3 regions of the Sporacetigenium mesophilum DSM 16796 genome follow, and region 2 is predicted to be linked to each of the others. Evidence: riboswitches for the same ligand, from Rfam matches in the RefSeq annotation. Region 2 holds a riboswitch; each other region holds the start of a gene.
The links. A riboswitch is a leader RNA that binds a small molecule or an ion and turns the genes downstream of it on or off. The one in region 2 is predicted to bind cobalamin.
Positions count from the first base shown of each region.

Region 1: it holds a riboswitch for cobalamin, as region 2 does, so the genes downstream of both, BS62_RS13740 (cobyric acid synthase) here and BS62_RS04235 (energy-coupling factor transporter transmembrane component T) in region 2, are expected to answer to the same signal.
Region 3: it holds a riboswitch for cobalamin, as region 2 does, so the genes downstream of both, BS62_RS13820 (precorrin-2 dehydrogenase/sirohydrochlorin ferrochelatase family protein) here and BS62_RS04235 (energy-coupling factor transporter transmembrane component T) in region 2, are expected to answer to the same signal.

Region 1 is NZ_JCANUR010000023.1:3,348-9,608, reverse strand. It holds gene BS62_RS13755 (pyridoxal phosphate-dependent aminotransferase) at 1-77, opposite strand, end outside; gene cbiB (adenosylcobinamide-phosphate synthase CbiB) at 87-1,034, opposite strand; gene BS62_RS13745 (cobyrinic acid a,c-diamide synthase CobB) at 1,036-2,388, opposite strand; gene BS62_RS13740 (cobyric acid synthase) at 2,399-3,922, opposite strand; cobalamin riboswitch at 4,156-4,336, opposite strand; gene BS62_RS13735 (AIR synthase related protein) at 4,517-5,260, opposite strand; gene BS62_RS13730 (ECF transporter S component) at 5,270-5,770, opposite strand; gene BS62_RS13725 (histidine phosphatase family protein) at 5,806-6,261, opposite strand, start outside.
Region 2 is NZ_JCANUR010000003.1:11,345-17,605, reverse strand. It holds gene BS62_RS04245 (ABC-F family ATP-binding cassette domain-containing protein) at 1-762, shown strand, start outside; gene BS62_RS04240 (EAL domain-containing protein) at 990-1,784, shown strand; cobalamin riboswitch at 1,850-2,026, shown strand; gene BS62_RS04235 (energy-coupling factor transporter transmembrane component T) at 2,154-3,017, shown strand; gene BS62_RS04230 (ABC transporter ATP-binding protein) at 3,019-4,680, shown strand; gene BS62_RS04225 (ECF transporter S component) at 4,692-5,393, shown strand; gene BS62_RS04220 (DUF4430 domain-containing protein) at 5,480-6,261, shown strand, end outside.
Region 3 is NZ_JCANUR010000023.1:17,062-23,322, forward strand. It holds gene BS62_RS13800 (cobalt-precorrin-6A reductase) at 1-572, shown strand, start outside; gene hemC (hydroxymethylbilane synthase) at 601-1,506, shown strand; gene cobA (uroporphyrinogen-III C-methyltransferase) at 1,496-3,004, shown strand; gene hemB (porphobilinogen synthase) at 3,024-3,989, shown strand; cobalamin riboswitch at 4,048-4,228, shown strand; gene BS62_RS13820 (precorrin-2 dehydrogenase/sirohydrochlorin ferrochelatase family protein) at 4,336-4,914, shown strand; gene BS62_RS13825 (sirohydrochlorin cobaltochelatase) at 4,930-5,715, shown strand; gene BS62_RS13830 (cobalt-factor II C(20)-methyltransferase) at 5,742-6,261, shown strand, end outside.

The sequences.
Region 1 (6,261 bases), on a different contig from region 2:
TCCACTATATCCTTTTCTTTTTTATTATATTTTATAGACATATCCACTATATTTGCTCCATGACCTAAATCTATCATCGTATCCCCCTAACCAAAAATGTAATAAATTAAACTAAATATTATTAAAGCTATGAAAGAGCTTGAATACATTATTTTATTTGTTCTAATTATATCTTCTTCATCTATTTCTCTAATTTTATCTCCTATTGTTGGTTTATAAACACTTTCTCCAAAATAAGTATTTGTTCCACCAAGTTGTATTCCGAGAGTACCTGCTATAGCTCCTTCTGGGTAAGCGCAATTAGGGCTTTTATGATTTTTTCTATCTCTTATTGCAATTTTTATACAGTTTTTATAGTCATATCCTAAAAATATACTAGCTATAGACATAAAAAATATAGTTATTCTTGCTGGTATAAAATTTGCTATATCATCTATTTTTGCAGATGCAAATCCTATTTCAGCATATTTTTCATTTTTATACCCAACCATAGAATCTAGTGTATTAATAGCCTTATAAGCCATAGCAAGTGGTGCTCCTCCTATAAATGCATAAAACATAGGAGATATTATACCATCTACAGTATTTTCTGCTACTGTTTCAACAACAGCCCTTATTATTTCTAATTTACTTAAATTTTTTGTATCTCTTCCTACAATGTAAGATAATTGAATCCTTGATTTTTCTAAATCATTTTCTTTTAATACTTTATATATTTTTATAGCTTCGTCTTTTAAACATTTAGTTGAAAGTGTTGTATATATTAAAATTGAATTTACTATTGTTAGTAAATATATATTAATACTACTTACCTTTACTATTAAATATGTAATTATATACGTAGTTCCAACTGTTATAATCCAAAGAAAAAATCCACCAATTTTTAAATTCTTCTTATTTTTAGCTAACATTCTTATATTTTGCTCTAAAAACTTAATTAAATTTCCAATAAATCTAACTGGATGAGGGAATGAATATGGATCTCCGAATATTAAATCTAATATATACCCTATGAATATACTTATTAAAACCATATCACTTTATCCCTTTTTCCAAAAAATTTATCATAGTATTTAAATTGCTATAAAAATGAGTATGTAAATATGTTGCTAGTGTATGCCCCTTAATATAGCCTCCCATCCAATTATGCGAAACTATTCCTTCTCTTTCCTTTTTCATTAAATAAACGCATTTTTCATCACTTATAAACTCTGAATGATGAAATTCATGACCCTTTATCTTATCTCCTTTTTGTGACAAAATAGTGTCTTCCAAAGCTTCTCCAACACAATATCCAAATCTTTTTAGAGATTTAGTCATTACACTTTTCCCATTAAATATCCCTACCATATCGAATTCACTATTATCTTGATCTACTAGCTTTTCTCCTAAATACATTAGTCCTCCACATTCTGCGTATATAGGTATATTTTTGTTATAAGCATCTTTTATAGATTTTCTCATGTTGATATTCCCTTGTAACTCTTTAGCAAATATCTCTGGAAAACCGCCTCCTATGTATACACAGTTACAATTAGGTAGTTCTTTGTCATATAAGGGACTAAATTTAATAATATTAACTCCCATATCTTCTAGTAAATCTATATTATCTTGATAATAAAAATTAAAAGCTTTATCATATGCTAATGCTAAAGTTAAATCATTAAACTTTGGAATATTTAATTTGAAATTACTATATATAGGTTGAGATTCAGATATTTCTATTAACCTATCTATATTTATATGCTTTTCTATTAAATCTGCAAGTTTATCAAATTTTCCATTTAACTCATCCATTTCTATACTAGGTACAAGACCTAAATGTCTAGATGGCAGAGAAAAATCCTTATTCTTAGGTAAGTATCCTAGAACTTCTATGTCGCAATACTTTTCAACGGATTCTTTTATTATTATAAAGTGGCTTTCAGATGAAATATTATTAACTATTACTCCCCTAATATCTACGTCTTTATCTAATTCTTTATATCCTAGTACCATTGCAGCACTAGATGTTGCCATTGCTTTTCCATCTATTACTAGAATTACAGGACATTTTAGAATTTTTGATGTATATGAGCTAGTACATGAGTTTATATCTACTCCGTATCCGTCATAAAGTCCCATAACTCCTTCCACAATGGATATATCAACATCAATAGAATTTTTATTAAACAGATACTTTATAACTTCATCTTCTAACATATAATTATCTAAATTTCTAGATTCTTTATTTGTTACAAATGTATGATATGAGGTATCTATATAATCAGGACCAACTTTATATGGCTGAACATTTAAGCCTCTATTTTTTAAAGCCTTCATTATACCTATAGATATAGTAGTTTTTCCTACTCCACTATTAGTTCCACCTATTAATATCTTTTTCATACCTTACCCCCTAGGAGTTAATTATTTCATATATTTTATCTATATCAGTATGAGCTCTAACTATATTTGCTAATTTGTCATATTCTATATCTTTAAATTCCTTAAAAGAGGAGACATTACTTTCTACTCTCTCAAGTCCTTTTTTATCTCTTATGTTATTCAGTAAAGCCCTAGTAAAACTTATGTTGTCAAATATTCCATGTATATAAGTTCCAACTACATTTCCATCTTCATTTATTGCTCCTTCTAAAATACTTACATTTTCTTCTAGTCTCATAGTTATAGTATTTAGGTAGCTACATTCATCTGATTTTGTACTTCTTCCCATGTGTATTTCATATCCTTCTATCTTAATTCCATTTAATCCATTTAGATACCCGTTCATATCTTCTTCTATAATAGCTTCTACTTGGGCGGTTATCTTTTCTCCTTCAAATGTAGTTTCTATATCTAATAGTCCTATTCCATTTATTTCTTTAACTCCACATTCTATTCCCTGTGGGTCATATAGCTTTTTACCTAACATTTGATATCCGCCACATACTCCAAATACTAACTTTCCCTTTTTATGTAATTCTATTATTTGTTTTTCTAGTCCACTTTCTTTTATATATATAAGGTCTTCTATAGTGTTTTTGCTTCCAGGAATTATAAGAATATCTGGATCTCCTATAGATTCTCCTCTCATAACGTATCTTAGGTTAACGTCTTCCTGAGTTTCAAATACATTCATATCAGTAAAGTTTGATACATGAGGTAAGTACAAAACCTCTATATCAATAGCCTTATCTCCCTTTTCTTGTTTCATTCTAAATCGATCTGCCAAACTATCTTCGTCTTCTATATTTAAAATACTATAAGGTATAACTCCTAAAACAGGTACTTTTATTATATCTTCTAGCATTTTTAATCCAGGCTCTAAAATTTTTATATCTCCTCTAAATTTATTTATAATTACTCCCTTAACTCTTTTTCTTTCTTCTTCAGTTAAAAGCATCATTGTCCCAGCTAAAGATGCAAAAACTCCACCTTTATCAATATCTCCAATAAGTACTACTGGTGAGTCTGATATTTCAGCCATTCCCATATTAACTATATCATTTTCTCTAAGGTTTATCTCAGCTGGACTTCCAGCACCTTCTATAACAACAATATCGTAACTAGAGCTTATATCTTTATATATATCTTTTATCATATCTTTTAACTCTGGTGCAAAATCATGGTATTCTGCTGCACCCATGTTTTTATATACTTTACCATTTATTATTACTTGAGATTTTTTATTTGTTGTAGGTTTTAGAAGTATTGGATTCATATTTACATGTGGTTCAAGACATGCTGCTTCTGCTTGAAATACTTGAGCCCTACCCATTTCCAATCCTTCTTTTGTTATATAAGAATTTAGAGCCATATTTTGTGATTTAAAAGGTATAACACTTTTTCCATCTTGCTTTAATATCCTACAAAATGCCGCAGTTAATAGACTTTTACCTACTCCAGAACCTGTACCTTGAAACATTATTGATTTACCCATGGAATTTCCCCCTTTATATATAAAAAATTCGCTTCACTCATGTCGCCAACGACCTTGAAAATCAGGTCCGTTGCTCAAGTTTAGTAGTTGGATAATATAAATTATCTATAGACCAGATAATTTATATTATACTTGTAATTAAACAAATCCTAACCTTTATTGGTTAGGATTTGTTTATAGAATATAAATTACTTATTATTATAGACTATAGCGCCACCCTTCACCCCGAAGGTTTACTACTCATGAATTAGGCAGGTCTCCTGGCTTAGCTTCAATCTACTTCCTTACCTTCCCATGATGCAAATCATAGTGGCTTAAATAAGGTTTCGTCTGCTTTACAGTAGCGGGGGCTGCAGAGGAATTTAACCTCTTTCCCTATTAATCTATATAAGAACCTATTTCAGATTTATTAAGTTTTTAACAATTACATTCTAACATACAAAATTGCAATATTCAATATAATAGTAAATTTATACAATTTATGTATATAATTTTTATATAATTAATATTCTTAATTCCTCTTAACTAAAAAGGCTTAAATCTCCTTCCTTATAGTAAGATAGGGGAGATCTAAGCCTTTTCACAGTAATTAATCTATTTCTTTAGTAACTTTCCTATAAAAGTTAAATTTTTCATTTTTTCAATCTCTTCTAAATAATTATTTTTTATTGCAGCTATTAAAACGGTACCTGGACCCGCTGATTTATATAAATCTACAGTAATATCTTTATTAACTTCTAAATTTAAATTATTGTTTATTGCTAATTGCTCGCATTCATACATTATTCCCTTCGAACCAACAGGTACTATTTCCAAAACCCCTTCTATATTTAATAAAATATTAAGATCTTCATAACTAGCAATTTCTTTATCATTATCTAATTTTATCTCATTTCCTACCTTTGGAATTCCTATACTGATTAATTTACAATCACAATTTACATTATTTACTTTCAATTTTTCATTTTCTGCTATACCTATTACTGTTATACCTACTGCAGTTGAATTTGTAATCATATTTTCTTCCGTGCTTCCTGTAAGTGTAACATTATCTATCTTTAAAAGTTTCAGTTCTTCTTTTATCCCTTTTATTATTTCTTCTCCTGTAGGATTCATTTCATTGCAAACTGCATTTGTAATACTTACTACATCTGCACCACTACAAAGAACTTCAAATAAAGCAACTTTAGCAGTATATTTCCCTACTTGAAGTGGAGGGCATTTAAATGAATCTCCACTTTTTAACCCTATTCCACCACAACTGTCACAAGCTATTACCATTGTCTTTTCATTGTCTATAGAGACTAATGTTAGGTCCCTGACTCTATTTATATTCATATAAACTACCTACCTTTGTTTAAACTCCGCCAATGATCTCTTTGGTATGGCGCTGTATATACCTATAGCTACTATTATGTTGGCTAAAGCTGCTAGAGACAATATAGGAATTATAGCATAAGCTAACCCAGGTACATTTATAACTTTAATTAAAAAGTATACTGTAACAGGACCATTTATTATAACTCCCAATAAAGTTGGTACTATCCATGATAAGAATTTATTTTTATCTTTTAAAATTCTATAAGATACTCCAAAGATATAAATTGTTATTGCCATAAAAATACCTATTATTAAATGTATAGGTATTGTCATAGGAAACCCACTTGTGAGCGCTGTCAATAAGTGCCCTAATAATCCAACTATAGCTCCATAAACAGGTCCTAACATAATCGATATTAAAAATCCAGGCATAGAATCAAAGGCTATACTTGAAACTATCTTTATATTTGAACCTATAAAACTCAAAGCTATAAATAGCGCCACTAAAGTAATCTTTTTTGTTTTCATAAAAATTCCTCCTATAAAAAATTCATTATCCCCATTTATCTTAAATGATCAGTATTATTTAGCTTGTGTATTACTGCAAAATCATTTTCAACTTCTATTACACTAACAGAACAGTTATCTATTTTGAAATTCCAATGATGTTCATAGCTTTTCGATAACAAATGAGATATTATGCATCTTATAACCCCCGCATGAGTACATATAAGTATAGATTTACCTCTATTTTCTTTTATAATATTTTCTATATATAAAGCTATTCTATTATGAAATTCTACTAAACTTTCTCCCTTAGGATATTCATATTCAAAACCCAATTTCAACATATTATCAAATTCTTCACTATAACTGCTTTCTATTTCTTTAAATGTTTTTCCCTCGAAATCTCCAAAGTTCAATTCTTTTAAATTATCATTTACTACTATTTCTAGGTCTTTTTCTTTAGATAAATTTTTTATTGTCTCTACTGCCCTTGAAGATGGACTACTATAAAT
Region 2 (6,261 bases):
TCACAAGAAAACTTTCATATGGATGAAAATATGAGAGTAATTGAATATGTTAAGGAAGTAGGAGAGTATCTACCTTTAGCAAATGGAGAAAAAATCACAGCATCTAAAATGCTCGAGAGGTTTTTATTTACTTCAGATACACAATATAGTCCAATTGGGAAGTTGTCAGGTGGAGAAAGAAGAAGGCTATATCTACTAAGGGTATTAATGGGGGCACCTAATGTATTATTACTAGATGAACCTACCAATGACTTAGATACTACAACACTTACAATATTAGAGGATTTCTTAGATAATTTTAATGGTCCTGTAATAACTGTATCCCATGATAGATATTTCTTAGATAGAATGTGTAATAAGATATTTTCTTATAGAGGAAATGGAGAAATAAAAAGATACAGTGGAAATTACAGCGATTATCTACTTAAATTAGAAAGTGAAAAACCAGTTCAAGAGGAAACTAAAAATAAAAAAATTGAAGAAAAAAAGATAGAAACTAAGGTAAATACTAATAAAACTAAACTAAAATTCACTTATAATGAACAAAAAGAATTTGATGAAATAGATGAGATAATAGAAAATCTCGAAAATAAAATATCGAATTTAGAAAAGGAAATAGAAAAGAATTCTATGGATTTTGTAAAACTTCAAGATTTGTTAAATGAAAAAGAAAAGACAGAAGAATTACTAAATGAAAAATACGATAGATGGACCTATTTAAATGATCTATCAGAAAAAATAGAAGCACAAAAAAATAAGTAAACTAAAGGGTCGTAGTAAAAATCTACGATCCTTTTTGTTATTGATTAAAGTATACATGGTTATTTTTACTAATTTATAAGTATTATTTGCAGAAATTGTTTATAAATTCTATATTATATATTAAAATAGAATTAGGGGTTTTAATCTCAATATATGTTTTGAAATGTCGAATATGGAATATACATATCGTCTAGTAAACTGTATGTATTTTGTGGAGGATTTTATAGATGGAAAGTAGTATGGATATTATTGCATTAATATTAATAGAATTAGTAATAGCATATTTTATATTTAGAAAAAGGATGTTTAGAATGCTTAGTATAAAAAGGCTTCTAAACAAAAATGAATTATATTGTGTATATCAACCTATAGTAGATTTAAAAACAGGAACTACTTATGGTTACGAAAGTTTATCAAGAACAAAAAATACTAAATATAAAAACATTAAAGAAGTAATAGATGATGTTTATAAATTTAAATACGTACAAAAATTTATTTTATTAGCAGTTCAAAATTCAGTAAATTCTTTTGAAAAATTTGAAGTAAAAGATAAAAATCTATTTATAAATATAGATCCTGTGTTTTTAAAACAAAATACAGATGAAGTATTTGATTTGTTACAAAAGATAGAACCTGACATTAGAAAAAATATAGTTTTGGAATTGACGGAAAACGTTCCTATTGACGATATGAAAAAACTATATAATTCTTTTGAACAAATAAGACACTTTGGTGTAAAGCTTGCAATAGATGATTATGGTTCAGGATATTCAAATAATAATTTGCTTATATCTGTACCTTCCCACTATATTAAGATAGACATGAATTTTATAAGAGATATAGACAAAAGTAGCAATAAAAAAGAACTTGTAAGAACAGTGGTTGAATTTAGTAAGTTCATAGGGGCAAAAATCATATGTGAAGGTATAGAAACTAAGGAAGAGTTAGATGTTTTGATAAACCTTGGTGCAGACTATGGTCAGGGATATTATTTAGGAAGACCAAGAGAAGTACTTGCTTAATAAATAAAGTTATGTTGAAATTGTAAGTTATATTTGGTATAATTTATATAAGAAATATTCGAAAATTAAATATAAAATATATAGGTTAATTATTTTTATTAAAAGGAAATCAGGTGAAATTCCTGAACGGTCCCGCCGCTGTAAGAGAGGAGCTTTGCACATATGTCACTGGAGTAATCTGGGAAGACGTGTAAAAGCTATGATACTTGAGTCAGAAGACCTGCCTATATTATTAACACTTTACTCTGCGGAAGATACAGAGTGTGTTAGGTCTTGCCTTTAATTAGACATTAAGCTTAGCCCATTAACTCTCGCAGTTAATGGGCTATTTTATATTCAAGCGAAATTTTTATACAAGGAGGAATTTTGTTGGAAAATGACGGAAAATTCGGAAATGTTCATATTATTACACCTATAGTTTTATTTTTAACTATAATGATAATGGTTTTTTCAAATGATAATCCAGCTATACTTATTTCAGTATATACTTTGTTAATTTCTTTATTTATATCTACAAAAAACACTAAGAAGTTAAAAATGGGAATTCTATATTTTATACCTTTTGTAATTGTTATTACAATAATAAATGTTTTCTTTGTAAGCCAAGGAAAAACAATATTATTTTACATAATGAGTAGAAAAATTACTTTAGAATCTATTATATATTCAATAACAATGGCCTTTAAGTTATTGTCAGTAACATATATTTTTATGGCATTTGACTTTATGATAGATTCAGACAGGGCTGTTTCTTATTTTTCAACTAAAATGCCAAAGTCAACTCTTATGCTTATGATAGGATTCAAACTTGTTCCAGATCTTAAAAAAAGGTTTAATAGTTTGAAAGATGTATATACAGTAAGAGGAGTAAATTTTGATAAAAAAGGTTCTAAGGAAAAATCAAAAAGTTATGTACCTGTTTTTTCAATTTTATTAGACAACTCCTTAGAAAGTTCCTTTGAGATAAGTGAAGCCGCATATGTAAGGGGATTTTTAAGTAGCAACAGGAGTATATACGAAAGACAAAGATTTAATAAATTTGATTTTTTAATTATATTTTCATCAATAGTTCTTTTAATAACTTATTGTATAGGAATGTATTTTAAAATGGTAAGTTTTGATGTATATGATGGAATTTATTTAACAAATATATTTAATTATGCAACTGCATCAATATTTGCGATTGTAGTGTTTATAACAACTTCAATGATATTATATGGGGAGGATGATTAGTGTGGCTTATATAGAAATTAAAGATTTAAGTTACAAGTATCCTTTAGAAGATAAACTAACTTTAGACAATATAAATCTTAAGCTAAATAAAGGGAATATATTGTTAGTTACGGGAAAATCAGGCTCAGGGAAATCAACTTTAGCAAAGGCTATAGTTGGAACTGTTCCTAGTTTTTATGGTGGAAGTATTAAAGGATATGTAAATATAGAAGGTGAAGATATAAATAAAATGTCTCATAGTCAAAGAGCTAAAGAAATAACTATGGTTTTTCAACATCCAGAAAGACAACTTATGATGAACAAGGTACATAGAGAAATGGCCTTTGGGTTAGAGAATATAGGTGTGGATGAGAGTGTTATAAAAAGAAGAGTATGGGAAGCTATGCAATTTGCAGACATACTACATTTAGCAAATAGAAACATAAACACATTGTCTGGTGGAGAAAAACAAAAAGTTGCAATTGCATCGGCTATAGCGTACATGCCAAAGTGTATAGTCTTAGATGAACCAACGTCACAACTGGATCCCCCATCTGCAGAATCTATAGTTAATTTAGTAAGAAAAATAAATACAGAACTTGGAATGTCTATAGTTTTAATAGAACAAAGAGTAAATAAATGGTTTGATGTTGCAGACAAAATTGGATATATGGAAAATAATAAGCTTACAGTTTTTGAAAATATAAATGAATTTTTTAGTAAATGTTCTAATAATATGATTGGATTTATGCCAGATTATTTAAGATTTTTCAAAAAGAATAATATAGGATACCTTCCAAAAGACTTTAAAGATGCTAGAAATTATTTAGAAGGCGAATTTAATAATAAGGATGAATTTAATAAATGTCAATTTGCATTTACAAAAGATAAAAATGATAAAAACTCAACTATCAGTATAAAAAAGTTAAATACATTTTATGATAGTCTTCAGGTTTTAGATAATGTAAATATTGATATATTAGAAGGTGAATTTGTTTCTATTATGGGGGCAAACGGTTCAGGAAAAAGTACATTATTAAAAAGTATTATGGGACTTAAGGAATACAAAGGAAGTATAAAAATAAATTCCAAAGAAGTCAAAAAAACAAATAGAAAAGAGCTATCAAGGTTAGTTGGATATGTTTCTCAAGATCCAAGTGAGTACATTTCAAAAGACAGTGTTTATGAGGAACTTAAGTTTACACTAGATAACTTTAACTCATTTGATGAAGAAATTATAAATAATACTTTAAAAGATTTAGATATTTACCATCTTAAAGATAAAAATCCAAGAGATTTAAGTGGTGGGGAAAAACAAAGGTTGGCTATAGCCTCAATATTGGTTATGAAGCCTAAGATACTACTTCTAGATGAGCCTACAAGGGGTCTAGACTTAGAAGTAAAAAACAAACTAGGTAAAGTACTTAAAAATCTCAATGACCAAGGTACAACTATTTTGATGATAACCCATGATGTTGAATTTTCATCTAATTATTGCAACAGATTTATACTTATGTTTAATAGGGAAATAGTTGCAGATGGAAGTAGAGACGAGGTTTTAAGTGATGGAATTTATTATAACACAACAATAAATAAGCTATTTAAGAATATTGACAACTCTATATTTACTGAAGAAGAAGCTTTGGATTTTATTAGTTGTAATTATATGAATTCTGTAGTTTAAAGGTGGTTATTATGAAAAAATTATATATTGTTTTAACAGCAGTAGTGATTGTAATTTTAATGGTACTTACATTAAATCAAAATATACAAAGTGGATTTTCATTGATATTTACATTAGGTGTATTTGCAATATTGTTTTTAAGTTATTTTTACTTCGAGAAGAGTTCACTAGGAACAAAAGAAATAGGTATAATAGCTACTTTAAGTGCATTTTCAGCTGTTTCAAGAGTTATATTTGCCCTAATTCCAAATGTTCAACCAGTTACTTTCTTGGTTGCATTATCTGGGTATGTGTTTGGTCCTTATCAAGGTTTTTTAATTGGAAGTTCAGCTGCATTTTTATCAAATATATTTTTGGGGCAAGGTCCATGGACTCCTTGGCAGATGTTTTCCTGGGGAATAATAGGTATGATATGCGGATTTTGGGGAAAGAAAAATCAAGATGTAAGTCCTTTAAAGTTTGCAATAGCATGTTTTGCATTTGGCTTTATGTTTGGTTGGATTATGAATTTCTGGAACCTCATTACATTTGTAAAACCTATAACTATGGAAAGTGTTGTTGCAACTTATTTAGCTAGTTTGACATTTGACATTTTACATGGGGTTGGTAACTTTACTTTTTCAATAATATTTTACGATATATTGAGAAAAGTTTTATTTAGATATAAAAGAAGGCTTGAGGTTACTTACATAAAAGAAGGGGATTTAAATTAAAATTCTCTGCGCTCATGTCGCCAACGACCAGATGGGACCTTGCTCAAGGTTAGCAGTTGGAAATTAAATAATTGGAGGGAGAAAAAATGAAAAAGATTATTTTGAGTTTGATTTTAACACTTAGTATTGTATTATCACAAGTTGCCTATATACCTGCTATTGCAAATGCAGAAGGTAATGACTCTGTAAATGTAACTGTAAAAGTAGTAGCTGGGGGTAAGACAATACTAGAAAAAACAAATGTTAATGTTACAAATTATGATTTAACACCTTATGGTGCAACTAATCAGGGTAATACAATGGCAATTCATGCTATATTAAAAGCACTTAAGGATAATAAAATAAGTTATAAAATAACAGATAATGCTCAATGGGGAGCCTCAATTTCAAGTATTGCTGGTATAGATAACTACAATGAAAATTATCCAAATGGATACTGGGCTTTTGCATTTAACAACGGATACGCTAGTAGCGGAGTTGGAAAGCAAACTATAAATAATGGTGATTATATAGTTCAATATTTTGTGCCAGATTGGAAAAATTTTGATTATAAATATTCATATTTTAATAGAGAAGATGTTGCAACAGATGGCAATAAACCCATTGAACTTAAACTAATTGGTCAGGATACTAAAGGGGTTGAAGGTGCAAGTATATTGCTAAATGGGCAAAAAATTGATGGTCTAGTTACTGATAATGAAGGTAAGGTAACTATACCTACTGATAAATTTAAGAAAGATGACGAGTATATAGTAACTGCTGAGAAAGTCATAAAAGAGACTCCAATGATATCAACGCCTTATTGCAAAATAACAGTAGAAGGAAAAGATACTCAGCCACCTATTATAAACCCACAATTAAAAGATAA
Region 3 (6,261 bases), on a different contig from region 2:
ACAATATAAAACTTATAATAGATGCAACACATCCATATGCAGCAGAGGTTTCTCAAACTGCTATAAATGCTAGCTATGAAACAAAAACAGAATATATAAGATATGAAAGAAAGTCTATATTAGATGATATAGATGATCCAAAGGTAATTAAGGTTGAAAACATAAAAGAAGCTTGTAAAGTAGCAAATAAAATTGGAAAAAGAATATTCATAGCTACTGGTAGCAAAAACTTAAATTACTTTGTAGAAAATTTAAAAGATAAATATATAGTTGCAAGGGTACTCCCCACTAGCGAGGTTATAAAACTCTGTGAAAATATAGGATTAAATGCAGATAATATAATAGCTATGAAAGGCCCTTTTAGTGAAAAAATAAATGAAATTTTATATAAAGATTACAATATAGACATTGTAATAACAAAGGAAAGTGGAAATGAAGGTGGATTTATAGAAAAGATAAGTCCATGTAAAAAATTAGGTATAAGTAGTATAATTATAACTAGGCCTAAAATACACTATCCTGAAATTGTAAATAGTGAAGATGATTTAATCAATTTTATAAGGTCTATTTAATCAATTGAGTTAAAAAGGAGACATTATTATGAAAATAATAGTTGGAACTAGAGGAAGTAAGTTAGCTCTAAGTCAAACTAATTGGGTTATAAATGAAATCAAAAAACATAACCCACAAGTAGAATTTGAAATAAAAATAATAAAAACAAAGGGAGATATAATTCAAAATGTATCTCTAGATAAAATAGGGGATAAAGGGTTATTTGTAAAGGAAATTGAAGATAGGCTTATAAATAAAGAAATAGATATGGCAGTACATAGTATGAAAGATATGCCATCTTCTCTTCCAGAAGAACTTAAATTTTCATATACACCAAAGAGGGAAGATGCAAGGGATGTACTAGTGTTAAAGGAAGGATATAAATCTTTAGACGAATTACCAATTGGAGCAAAGATAGGAACTGGGAGTAAAAGAAGAAAATATCAACTTTTAAAATATAGGTCAGATTTAAATATTGTTTCTATAAGAGGAAATGTAGATACTAGAATAAAAAAAATAGAAACTGAAGGTTTACATGGAGTGGTGTTAGCAGCCGCAGGGATGCATAGATTAGGTATAAATGATAGAATAAGCTACTATATACCAATGGATATAGTTATTCCAGCACCAGCTCAAGGGGCATTGGCTATAGAAATAAGAAAAGATCATTCTTATATAGATGAAATTATTAAATCAATAGAAGATAAAAACACAAATATTCAAGTAAAATGTGAAAGAGGCTTTTTAGATGGAGTTAATGGAAGTTGCCACATACCGATAGGAGCCTATTGCACTATAAAAGGAAAAGAATTAAAGCTTACTGGTTTATTAGGAGATGAAGAAGGTAATGTACTTATCAAAAAATCCATAAATGGACAAGTAGGTAACGAAAGGGAATTAGGTATGAAATTGGCAGAAATCGTTTTAAAGGAGCTAGAATGCTATGAGTGGTAAAGTATATTTAGTAGGGGCAGGTCCTGGTGACTATAAACTAATAACAGTAAAAGGAATAGAGTGTATAAGAAAGGCAGATGTTATAGTTTATGATAGATTAGCAAATGAAAATTACTTAAATGAAGCCAAAGAAAATTGTGAAATTATATATGTCGGTAAGGCATCGAGTAATCATACATTATCACAAGATGAAATAAATGATGTAATAGTTAAAAAGGCAAAAGAAGGTAAAATTGTAACTAGGTTAAAAGGCGGAGACCCTTATGTTTTTGGCAGAGGTGGAGAAGAAGGAGAATATTTATTAGAAAATGGCATAAATTTTGAAGTAGTTCCAGGAATAACATCTGCAATTGGAGGACTTTGCTATGCAGGTATACCTATAACTCATAGAGATTATGCATCTTCATTTCATGTAATAACAGGTCACCTAAAAGATGATGAAAATGAAAATTTAAATTGGAATGCTTTATCTAATATTGAAGGAACATTAGTGTTTTTAATGGGAGTTGCTAACTTAAATAAAATATCCAAAAATTTAATAAAAGAAGGAAAAGATAAAAATACTCCAGTAGCTATTATAAATTGGGCAACTAGATATAATCAAAAAGTAGTTACAGGAACATTAGAAAATATATACGATATAGCTTTAAAAGAAAATATAAAACCACCTAGCTTAATAGTTGTAGGAGATGTTGTAAACTTAAGAGAAAAATTAAATTTCTTTGAAAACAAAGAGTTATTTGGTAAAAATATAGTAGTAACTAGAGCAAGATCTCAAAGCAGTACTTTAGTAGAAAAGATAAATGATTTAGGAGGAAACGCTATACAATTTCCTACTATAAAAATAGATGAAATAAGTCCAAACGAAGAACTAGAGCAAGGAATAGATAACATAGAAAATTACAGTTACATAATATTTACAAGTCAAAATGCTGTAGATATATTTTTTAAAAAAATGTATAAAATGAATGTTGATCTAAGAAAATTACACAATGCTAAGATAGTTGCAATAGGACCAGCTACAGCAAATGAATTAAGAATTAAAGGAATAGTAGCTGATATAGTGCCACCAAAATATGTTGCAGAATCAATATATGAAGTATTAAAAGATGAGCTAAGTGAATCTGATAATATATTAATACCTAGGGCATCTAATGCAAGGGATTATTTAGTAGAAAAATTAAGTGAAATATGTAACGTAAGAAACATTCATATCTACAATACTGTTGTAGAATCTAATAATAAAGATGAAATATTAAAATTACTAGACAAAAACAACATAAATTACATAACTTTTACTAGTTCATCTACTGTAAATAATTTTATGAAAATAATAGGTATTGATAATATAAATAAATTGTCTAGTACAAAATTAATATCTATAGGCCCTATAACTTCTAAAACTATAGAATCCTATAAACTGAAAGTTCATAAAGAAGCAGATGAATACACAATAGATGGAATGCTAGATTGTATAACAAAAGACATAAACATATAAATACAAGGGAGCGATTGAAATGATTAGAAGACCAAGAAGATTAAGAGCAAATTCAGCAATAAGAGATTTAGTAAGAGAAACGAAGTTAAATATAGAAGATTTAATATATCCTTTATTTGTAGTAGAGGGGGAAAATATAAAAAAAGAAATACCATCACTACCAGATGTTTATCATTTATCAGTTGATAAATTAAAAGAAGAAATAGAAGAGTTAAAAGATTTAGGAATACAACATATACTATTATTTGGAGTTCCAGATGAAAAAGATGAATACGGAAAAGAAGCTTACAATGACAATGGAATAGTTCAAAGAGGCATAAGAGAAATAAAGAGGGTATGTCCAGAAATGTACATTATACCAGATATATGTATGTGTCAATATACAAGCCATGGACATTGTGGAATACTTACAGAATGTGGACATGTTCATAATGACAAAACTTTAGAGTACTTATCAAAAATAGCAATAAGTTATGCTAAAGCTGGAGCTGACATGGTTGCTCCATCTGATATGATGGATGGAAGAATAGAATCTATGAGAATAGCTTTAGATGAAAGTGGATTTGAAGACGTTGCTATAATGGCATATAGCGCAAAATATTCATCAAATTTCTATGGACCGTTTAGAGAGGCGGCACATTCAGCACCATCATTTGGAGATAGAAAAACTTATCAAATGGATCCAGCTAACACTAACGAAGCTTTAATGGAAGTTGAACTTGATATACAGGAAGGTGCGGATATAGTAATGGTAAAACCTGCATTGTCCTATTTAGATGTTATAAGAAGGGTTAAAGACAACTTCAATACACCTTTAGCAGCATACAATGTCAGTGGGGAATATTCAATGCTTAAACTAGCTGTTAAAAATGGACTATTAAATGAAGGCGCTATATATGAAAGTGTACTTTCTATAAAGAGAGCTGGAGCAGATATGATAATAACGTATTTTGCAAAAGATTTAGCTAAATTACTTAAAAGATAGTAGTTACCTAAGTATTTTGAATTATACAATTGCATATGATTAAGTAAAGTTAGAAAAATAAAATGTTTATAAATTAGGTTCTTGCAAAGATTAAAAGGGAAAGAGGTTAAAATCCTCTGCAGCCCCCGCTACTGTAAGGTTGACGAACCCTTATTTAACCACTGTGATTTAGCATCATGGGAAGGTAAGGAAGTAGATTGATACCAAGCCAGGAGACCTACCTATTTTATACCAAAGTAAGGCCTTCGGGGTGGAGGGTGTGGCTTTATGCAGAAATTGAAATATTACTGTGTAAATTACAAGTCCTAGCCTTTAAAGGTTAGGACTTTTTTATAGGAGTGATAATATGTACTATCCGATTATGGTAAATATAAAAGATAAAGAAATAGTAGTAATAGGTGGAGGTAAAGTTGCCTATAGAAAAGTAAAAAGCTTTATATCATTTGGATGTACAGTAAAGGTTATATCTCCAACTATAATAGATGAATTAGAAAATATAGAAAATAAAGTAATTCTAATAAGAGATTTTTATAAAGAAGACTATATAAAAAATAGTTATATTGTTGTGGCATCCACGGATGATAAAGATTTAAATGAACAAATAGGTTTATATTGCAAAGAGAAAAACATATTGTGCAATGTAGTAGATAACCCAGGCTTGTCAAGCTATATAGTACCTTCTATAGTGAAAAGAGGAGATTTAGTTATAAGTGTATCAACAAATGGCAAAAGCCCATCTCTTGCATCAAAGATAAAAAAAGATATAGAAAAACAATATAGTGATGATTATGAAGAGTATTTGAATTTACTAGGTAATATAAGAAGTAAAATTATCGATAAATATGAAAATAATGATGAGAAAAGATATTTATTAAATAATCTAATAAATATGACAATAGAAGAACTTAGGAATTTAGAAATTTGACAAGGGAGATATAAAATGAAAAAAGCTATATTAGTAGTAAGCTTTGGAACAAGTTATCCTGAAACGAGAAAAAAAAATATAGAAGCTTGCGAAAATAAGATAAGAAAAACTTTTGATGAATATGATGTGTTCAGGGCATTTACATCTAATATGATAATAAAAAAGTTAGCGAATAGAGATAAGATATATATAGATAATCCAGTTGAATCTTTACAAAAATTATATGAAAAAGGATATAAGGAAGTTATAGTTCAAACTCTTCACATAATAAATGGAGAGGAATTTGATAAACTTAAAAATCAAGTAAGGTCATTTGAATGTAAATTTGAAAAATTATCATTAGGTAAGCCATTGCTTACAACTATAGATGACTACAAAAAAACTACGAATGCTCTAAAATTGCAAGTACCTACTTTAAAAGAAAATGAGGCGGTAGTTCTTATGGGCCATGGTACATTTCATGAAGCTCACTCATCTTATACTTGTTTAAATTATATGTTAGAAGAAGCTAATATAAACGCTTATGTTGGAACTGTTGAAGGATATCCTGAATTAGAAAATGTTATAACTAGGTTAAGAAAAAACAATATATCTAAGGCTATACTAATGCCATTTATGTTAGTCGCAGGAGATCATGCAATAAATGATATGGCTTCAGATGAGGAAGATTCTTGGAAAAGCATATTGGAAAAAGAAGGGTTTGATGTAGAAGTATATCTTAAGGGCCTAGGAGAAAATTCAAAAATACAAGATATATTTGTATCTCATATAAACGATTTAATAAAAGAAGAAGGAATATAAAATATTTAATTTAGGGGGAAATACTTATGACGAAGTTTTATGGAATAGGAACAGGACCTGGAGATAGTTCCTTACTTACAATAAAAGCCGTGGATACTTTGAAAAAACTAGACATATTATATACACCAGAGGCACAAAAAGAAGGAAAGAGTTTAGCATTATCTATAGTAGAACCTTATCTTAACGATAAAATAGAAATAAAACAAAAGCATTTTCCGATGAACTTTGATAGCGTTGAAAAAATAGATGCATGGGACGATATTGCAAAAGAAATACAAATGGATGTTGAAGATGGTAAAAATGTAGGCTTTATAACCTTAGGAGACCCTATGATATATAGCACATATGTGTATATAATGGAAAGATTAATAGGTAAGATTGAGGTAGATACTATACCAGGAATATCTTCTTTCTCAAATATAGCATCGAATCAAAATTTCCCATTGGTTATGGATAAAGAGCCTCTTATAATAATCCCATGTACTACAGATGAGGAAAAGATAGATTATGCATTAGAAAATTATAGTTCTATAGTTCTTATGAAAG